Regions from separate parts of the Paraburkholderia caribensis genome, predicted to be linked through region 2. Evidence: predicted binding sites of a transcription regulator. Region 2 holds the regulator's gene; the other holds the start of a gene.

Region 1 (4,423 bases), on a different replicon from region 2:
TTCGCGCTGTACAGCGCTTCGTCGGCATCTCTCGCCAGTTGCTCGATGGTGGCGTCGCTCGCGGCCATGCACGCGACACCGATACTGCATGTGTAGCCGGGCAGCGTCGCGTCGTCTTTCTGCGCGACGCGCCGGCGGATACGCTCCGCATGGTCCCTCGCCTCGTCGGGAGGCACGCGCGGCAGCAGCACGGCGAACTCCTCGCCGCCCCAGCGCGCGACATGCCCCGGCGCCGGCAACATGTCGGCGACGCGCTTCGCGAAGTCGATCAGAATGCGATCGCCCGTGGCGTGCCCATACGTGTCGTTCACCTGCTTGAAATGATCGAGATCGATCAGCAGCAGCGACAGCAATCCGCCCGTGCGCATCGCCTTCTCGCGTTCCTGTTGATGCGCGCTCAGAAACGCGCGACGATTCAGGAGCCCCGTCAGCGGGTCCATGAACGACTGCTGCTCGAGCTGATTGCGCAGCCGCTCCATCGCGGCGAACAGCAAGCCGACCGTCACCGTCAGCGACATCAGCGCGCCCGTGATCAGATAGATCTTCTGGATCAGGTCGGGAGCGAACAGGCCCACGCTCGCCCAGGCCGGGACGAACATCGACAGGCCGCGCGCCGCCGTCACCGCCGTCTGCACCAGCAGCATCGAGCCGACGTAGAGCGCCGTATTGCTGCCTTTGCCGAAACGCAGCATCGTGAAGCTGTTCAGCCCGAACGTCGCCGTCAGGATCGCGGACATGCACAGCGTGCGTCCCGCCACGGAAGGATGAACCCACGTCATCCAGCTCATGGCGATCACGCCCGTCACGAGCAGCAGCGCGACGAAGCGGCGCGAAGGACGCAGCCCATAAAACAGCTGACCGCCGATAAGCCACAGCCCCGTGCCGAGAATCAGGCCGACGTTGGCGACGACAATCGAAAGCCAGTCGCCGATGCCGCCGCGCAACGCAAGCAATATCGCCGACAACGACACGGCCAGCGCACCTGACGCCCAATGCCCGACGCCGCGAATGTTTGCCGGAAAACCGCGCCCCAGCGAAAACATGACGAGCGCCATCAAGCCTGGCATGACTGCCGACATCAGAATGACGGTGCGAAGATCAAAGGCTGGCATACGGCTCCGGAAGCGGGCTCGCGACATGAAACGCATCCGTCTCATGTGCGCTTGCGGGACAACCTCGCAATATACCTCAGGCCGCGCCGCCGTCACTCCAGCAGTTTCAGCACGGTCTGCGGCATCGAGTTGGCCTGCGCCAGCACCGAGATACCCGCCTGCTGCAACACTTGCGCCTTCGACAGATTCGCTGTTTCCGTCGCGAAGTCCGCGTCGGTGATTTGCGAACGCGCCGAACTCATGTTCGTTGCTTGCGTGTTCGTCGTCGAGATGGCGGCCTGAAACGTGTTCTGCGTCGCGCCGAGCGTTGCCTGGAAGGTATTGACGCTCGTGAGAACGCTATCGATCGTGCTCATCGCCGCCTGAGCGCCCGATGCCGAAGAAACCGACAGCCCGCTGATGCCGAGGCTGCCTGCATCCCATTTCTGCGAGCCGAAGTCGGCGGTGATCTGCTGGTTCTCGAATGCGCCGATCTGGAAGTTGATCGTACCGACGCCGTTCAGAACGGCCTGGCCGTTGAACGTGGTCTGTTGCGCGACGCGCGTGATTTCCGTCAAGCGGGTCGACACTTCCGACTGCAGGTTCACCAGCGCGGTGGAATCGAGCGAGCCGTCGCCCGCCTCCACTGCGAGCTGGCGAATGCGCTGCAGGTTGTCGACGATCGATTGCAGCGCGCCGTTCGTCGTCTGCACCATCGAAATGCCGTTGTTCGCATTCGCCGCCCCTTGCGTCAGCGCATTGATCGACGCCGTTTGCGTTGTCGAAATGGCGAGACCGGCCGCATCGTCGGCGGCCGTATTCACACGCTTGCCCGACGACAGGCGGCTGATCGCCTGCGAGAGCGCGCTTTGCGAGCCCGACAGGTTGTTCTTCGCCGTCAGCGACATGATGTTGGTGTTGATGTTCAGCATTCGCTTCCTCGTTCCTCAATAACTGCCATTAAAGACCTTTCGCATCGCCGGCCTGCCAATACATTCATTAGCGGCGTTGCTTCTTTTCTAACGGTTCGATAACGGCAAAATTGAGAGCGCAAAACCTTTCATTCATGCCATTTACGCTTACTTCAACTTTCTTACCGACTATTTTTAAATGAATAAAAAAACCCGCATGTGCGGATCGCGCATGCGGGTTTTGCATCAGCAGCAATGCATCAGAACTTGTGGCGAATCCCCACAATCGCGATCTCTTGCGTGCTCGTGCCGTTATAGCCGTACGAGCCAATCGACGCCTGCGCTGCCTGGGTCGTGCCATCGGACAGACGCTGCGTGCCGTTGGCATGCTGATACGCTGCGACGGCGTAGAAGTCGGTGCGCTTGGACAGGTTGTAGTCCGCGCCGATGCTGACCTGGTGATAATGCGCCGACGTATCGCCCGATGCCGCCGTGTACGCATAGCCCACGCCCGCGATCAACGCAGGTGTTGCCTGGTACGCGACGAATGCCTTGCCGCTGTTGTACTTCTCGGTCGTCGAGAAGCTCGAGCTTGCATCGGCCTTCAGTTGCGTGTTGCTGTACGACGCGCCCAGCGTCACGGAGCCGAGTACGTACTGACCGCCCAACTGGGCAATGCTGACCGACTTCGCGCTCACGTAACCGTCGTTGATGTGGCTGTCGAAGATCGAGTCCGTCGTGCTGCTCGCCCAGCTCGTACGCCCGCCCGTTGCGGAGTTGTTGGTTGCGCGCAGATAACCTGCCGCCAGCGACAGATTGCCGACAGAGTACGTCGCTGCGCCGCTATACGTATAGCCTTGTCCCGTCTGGCCAGCCACGCCGCTGAATGCATACAGGCCTTCGAACTGGAAGCCCGCGTAGTTCGGCGACACATACTTGACCGCGTTCGACACGCGCGCGCTATTGTCGTTGTTGTCGACGTCGCCGGGCGTCGCGAACGTGGAGCCGAAGTAGTTGTCGGCGGTGACGCCCTGAACCGTATCCGTGATGGGATCGTACTGACGGCCCAGCGTGACGGTGCCCCACTTGTCGCCCTGGAAGCCGACGTACGCCTGGCGGCCGAACAGGCGCGAACCCTGGCCCATCTTGTCCGTGCCGACATCGAAGCCGCTTTCCAGCGCGAAGATCGCCTTCAGGCCGCCGCCGAGATCTTCACTGCCCTTCAGGCCCCAGCGGTCGCCGCTCAGGTTGCCGTTGATCATGCCCGTCAGGTTGCTGTTCGAATCGGCGTTGTGCACGTAGCCGATGCCTGCATCGATAAGCCCGTAGAGCGTGACGCTGTTCTGTGCGTGAGCCGCGATGGTCATCGAGCTCAACGTGAATGCAACAGCCGCAATTGCAGTTCTTTTCATCTGTTCCTCTATCACTCGTTTAAAAATGTATTGCGACCGCGAGAATACAGGTGCGTAAAAATAGATAAATTACTTGTTGGTTATATGCAACTCATTAGTTTTCCTGTCTTTTATAAAGCAAAAAAAGGCCATGTGAACTCACATAGCCGAAGTCCGGAACCATTATTCATCTGCGTGGAAAAGAGAATATGAAGCGAATTCCAGACAGGCGCCAATCTAGGTGACGCAATTTTTGAAGTCAACGCGTGAGGCCGCATGACGCGTTTCCGAATCTTTCTTTCTTGCAGCGAATAAGCGGAACGACCGCACGCCAAATAGCGTCCACGCGCCGTTGCCGGAACAACTTCCACGCGTTGCGATGTCAGACAAGCCAATCGGACCGATCTGGATGATTCGCTTGGCGCGAGCACACACGCGCTTCACAGCCACCACAACTCCCAAGCCAAACTCGGCCTTTCGTTGTAGGACAACGTATAATGCAGATAAATCTCGAAAATCCCCAGGAGCGCTACATGGCCGCGTCTGCAGCACCAGGTTCGACCCCACGGCGGGCACGCGGGAGCCTTGCTGATCAGGTCGTCGCCTATGTCAACGAGCAGGTTGCTTCGCACGCGCTCAAGCCGGGCGATCAACTGCCGACCGAAACGACGCTGATGTCCTTGCTCGGCGTCAGCCGCACCGTCGTGCGCGAGGCCATTTCGCGTCTGCAGGCCAATCGCGTGATCGAAACACGTCACGGGATCGGCAGCTTCGTACTGGAGCCGCGCCGCGAGCCGCTCGGCCTGGACATGGTGCCCGCCACCACGTTGAACGATGTGCTGTCAGTGCTGGAATTGCGCATCAGCCTCGAGACGGAATGCGCGGGGCTCGCCGCGCAGCGCGCAAGCGAACGCGATATCGCGAAGATTCGCGCGGCGCTCGATGCCATCGAAGAAACGAGCCGCGCAGGCGGCGACAGCACGGCCGCCGATTTGCGCTTCCATATTTCGATTGCGAACGCGACGGGCAA
Region 2 (4,423 bases):
CCGCCAGCGCCGCAGCCCGACGCATGCCGCATTGACGCGGCACCTGTTCGCGGCCGGCTTCTCGGCGCAGCTCGTAAAGATGGTGATCGACAACCTGCCCGAAGTCGAAGGCATGGACGAGGGCATGGAGTGGGTCAAGACGGTGCTCGAATCGAACGTGCCCGTGATGGAAAACGAAGACGCGCTGATGGAGCGCGGCGGCGTGTTCGCGCTGATGGGCCCGACGGGCGTCGGCAAGACCACGACCACGGCCAAGCTCGCCGCGCGCTGCGTGATGCGCTTCGGCGCCAGCAAGGTCGCGCTGCTCACCACCGACAGCTACCGGATCGGCGGTCACGAACAACTGCGTATCTTCGGCAAGATTCTGGGCGTGTCGGTGCATGCCGTGAAAGACAGCGCCGACCTGCAGCTCGCACTCTCCGAGCTGCGCAACAAACATATCGTGCTGATCGACACGATCGGCATGAGCCAGCGCGATCGTCTGGTTTCGGATCAGATCTCGATGCTGTGCCGCGCGGGTCAGCCCGTGCAGCGCCTGCTGCTGCTGAACGCGACGAGTCACGGCGACACGCTGAACGAAGTCGTGCAGGCGTACCAGAACGCACCGGACCAACAGCCGCTCGCCGGCTGCATCCTGACCAAGCTCGACGAAGCGACCAACCTGGGCAGCGTGCTCGATACGGTGATTCGCTACAAGCTGCCCGTGCACTACGTGTCGACGGGACAGAAGGTGCCGGAGAACCTGTACGTCGCGACGAAGAAATTCCTGATCAAGAGCGCCTTCTGCATTCCGCGCGAGAACTCGCCGTTCGTCCCACAGGACGAGGACGTGCCGGCGTTGCTGTCGGCCCTGTCGGCCCGCTCGACCGCCGATCTGCACGAGGTTCGCTTTGGATAAGTTCGTGCTGGACCAGGCTGAAGGACTGCGGCGTCTGCTTGCGCGCTCCGGCTCGCGGGTCATAGCGGTCGCAGGCGGCTCGCACGGCGTAGGCGTGACGACGACGGTGGTGAATCTCGCCGCTGCGCTCGCCGAGCAGGGCAAGGATGTGCTCGTCATCGACGAAAGTCTCGGCGCGCGTTCGGTGAGCACGATGCTGGGCGGCGTGCGCGGCGCGGGCAATGTCGCTGCCGTGATGCGCGGCGAGATGACGCTCGACGAGGCGGCTGGACGGCACGCGCTGGGCTTCGCGGTGCTCAACGCGTCGCGCGGCAATCGCGAGAGCTGCACGCGCGAACAGATGGGCGTGGTGCTGAGCGGACCGGCGGACGTGGTGCTGATCGACGCGCAGGTGGACCGCGAAGGCTCGCTGTCGGCGCTCGCGATGCAGTCGCACGACGTGATGGTGGTGACGCGTGTCGCGGCGCAGGCGATCACCGATGCGTATGCATGCATGAAGCGTCTGCATTTTGCGCACGCGATCGCACAGTTCCGCGTGCTCGTGAATCACGTGCAGAGCGTGGCCGATGCACACACTGCGTTTGAGAACCTGGCGGGCGTGGCGGGGCGTTATCTCGCTGTGTCGCTTGAAGATGCTGGCTGCGTGGCGGCCGATCCTTTGATGGCGCGGGCCATGGAGTTGTCGCGTTGTGTCGTCGATGCGTTCCCATCGGCACCTGCTGCGCGCGATTTCCGTCATATCGCAGCCGAACTGCAGTACTGGCCGATGCGGCCAGCGATTTCGTCACGGACGCATGGCGTGCCGCCGACGACCGTAACAACGGCGCAATACGCCGATCAACCGTCAGCGCAGCACGCGTGAAGGCAAGGACAAGGGGAGCACGATGTACAACGCTCAAGGAAAAATCTCGCAAGCCGAGGTTCTGACGAAGTACGCACCGCTGGTGCGCCGTCTCGGCTTGCAGCTCGTGGCGAAGATGCCGGCGAGCGTGGATCTCGACGATCTGATTCAGGCGGGCATGATTGGTCTGCTGGATGCGGCGAGCCGCTACAAGGAAGACCAGGGCGCGCAGTTCGAGACATACGCGAGCCAGCGGATTCGCGGCGCGATGCTCGACGAGTTGCGCAGTAATGACTGGTTGCCGCGGAGTTTGCGGCGCACGTCGCGCGAGGTGGAGTCGGCTGTGCATCAGGTTGAGCAGTCGCTCGGGCGCTCGGCGAGCGAGACCGAGATTGCTGAGCATCTGAAGATGCCGCTCGATGAGTATCAGTCGATGTTGCAGGATCTGCACGGCAGTCAGCTGATCTATTACGAAGACTTTGATCGTTCGGCCGATGATGAGCCGTTTCTTGACCGGTACTGCGTTGATCATTCCGATCCGTTGTCGGCATTGCTCGATGAGTCTTTGCGTGGCGCTCTGGTCGAGGCGATTGACCGGTTGCCCGAGCGGGAGAAGCTCTTGATGTCGCTGTATTATGAGCGTGGGTTGAATTTGCGCGAGATCGGCGCGGTGATGGAAGTCAGCGAATCGCGGGTTTGTCAGTTGCATTCGCAAGCTGTTGCAAGGCTTAGGACTCGTTTGCGGGAGCAGGCATGGGCTTCTGCTGAAACTAGCTGATGCGCTGTTGATTTTTGCTTTTGCTTTTGTTTTTTTGCCCTGCGGGCTGCTTTGCTCGTTTCTTACTCTTCGAGAGCCGATCTTTCTTTAAGGTCGGCTTTTGCTTTTTGGTTTGGCTGCGGCGCTGGGCGGGTTATCTGGGTTTGGCGCTCGCATCCTTTTGCTTTTGCTTTCGCTTTCGCGGGCATCCGCGTTACGTTAGCGTGCTTCACGCGTCGCCCCTGTGCGGGGCGGCACCTACTTTTCTTTGCCGCCGCAAAGAAAAGTAGGCAAAAGAAAGCGGCTCACACCGCCAGCACTAATTCTTGCCTGAGGGCCCCCAAAGGTTCTTACACTTCACACGGCAATCACGTGACCCACCTTCGTTGCCAACGCGCTGAATGAGCGCCTCACCCGCTTCACGCACCCGCGTCGCAGCACGCCACGCCAGATAGTCCACCGCCGCCCAGGTGGCAAACTGTGTGTCGGCCCTCGGTGCTCCACGCGCTTCACTCCAGACCGATTGCGCACGCGTCCCACCTTGTAAGAGCGGTACCCTATACGACGCGACAACCTACACACAGTTTGCCACCTGGGCGGCACGTACCATTCGCTGACGCCAGCCCTTGTACGGGTGCGTGAAGTGGGTGAGGCGTTTATTCGAAGCGTTGGCGACGGGCACCAATCGAGGCACTGTCGTGTGAAGTGTGGGGACGTTGGGGGCCCGTGGGTAAACGTCAAGAATTGGCGGTGTGAGCCGCTTTCTTTTGCCTACTTTTCTTTGCGGCGGCAAAGAAAAGTAGGTGCCGCCCCGCACAGGGGCAACGGTTGACGCGAGCTAACGAATCGCGGATGCCAGCGAAAGCAAAAGCAAAAGCGAAAGGATGCGAGCGCAAGACCTACGCAACCCACCCAGCGTCGCAGACAAACCAAAACGCAAAACGCAAAAACCAAAAAGCCGATACTCAGATCGAGCACCGGCCAGGTAAAAAAACAAAAACCAGGGAATCCAGAAGGGGAGCACCCCCTTCGCAAAAAACTCACATTCCGAATGCAGGAACCCGCCCATCGGGCCCATAAAGCGCCCCCCGCTCGGGCCCAACCGCAACGTTCAGCGCGGCGAGCGCCCGCCGGTTGTACTCCATTCGAGTCCGAATCAAAGCACCATTCGTGGTATTAAACCGCCGCGCCCGCTCAACCGCCTTCTGCAACAAGGACCACTGCGTCGCAAGCCGCGAATCAGCTGCCACCGCCAGCTCCATCCCCTTCCATCCGCCCGGATACCCCAACTCCGCCAGCTGCGAATCCCGCGCCTTCTCCAGCGTCGAGAGCCGCTCCACCAACTCCATCTTCTTTTCGACGATGGGCGGCAGCGTGTCGATGGGATGCACCGTGGTCAGCGCCTTCTCCTCTGCAGCGAGGACGGAAGCAAACAGCTCCACAGCGGAATATTCGTCAATGACGGTGGCAAGCAGGGCGTCTTTCATCACAAAGCAACTCGCTAGGCACCGGCTCGCGCATCACGCAAACCGGATTTGTCACAATTACCGCCCGGCACCCGCCGCACCGTCCATCGGTGCGTCCATCAGTTGCCGGACGACTGGCTCTTCTTCTGCAACAGGTCGCGCGCCGTCGCCAGCACGCCATCGGCGATCTTGCCGGAGTCGATCGTCAACGTGCCGTTCTTGATCGCCGACTTGATCGACTCGACATGCGCCGTGTCGATGTCCGACGAACCGGCGCTCGCGAGGCTGTGCAAATGCGACGACAGCCCCGACAGATTCACATTGGCGTCGCCCGACGCGCCCGTGGCCGTCGACGTCGCCGTGCCTGCGCCGCCCGTCGTGGCGGCCTCGCCTTGCTGCGTGCGCTGCAGCCCGTCTTTCAACGTCTGCAGGCCTGAATGGGTAGTGGAATCAACTTTCAC

Evidence for each region. Region 2 encodes FliA, which starts transcription of late flagellar genes. Its sites were predicted from a motif close to CTAAAGTTTNNNNNNNNNNNGCCGNTA; they were not measured.
Region 1: a site for FliA is predicted at 2,112-2,138, ahead of C2L66_RS32525 (flagellin domain-containing protein). Genes of this name have one in related genera too.

The regions. Positions count from the first base shown of each region.
Region 1 covers NZ_CP026103.1:675,372-679,794, reverse strand. Annotated here, with positions in the region: gene C2L66_RS32530 (GGDEF domain-containing protein) at 1-1,112, opposite strand, end outside; gene C2L66_RS32525 (flagellin domain-containing protein) at 1,205-2,023, opposite strand; gene C2L66_RS32520 (porin) at 2,263-3,414, opposite strand; gene C2L66_RS32515 (FadR/GntR family transcriptional regulator) at 3,927-4,423, shown strand, end outside.
Region 2 covers NZ_CP026101.1:3,504,785-3,509,207, reverse strand. Annotated here, with positions in the region: gene flhF (flagellar biosynthesis protein FlhF) at 1-898, shown strand, start outside; gene C2L66_RS15660 (nucleotide-binding protein) at 891-1,760, shown strand; gene C2L66_RS15655 (RNA polymerase sigma factor FliA) at 1,783-2,517, shown strand; gene C2L66_RS15650 (flagella synthesis protein FlgN) at 3,537-3,983, opposite strand; gene flgM (flagellar biosynthesis anti-sigma factor FlgM) at 4,082-4,423, opposite strand.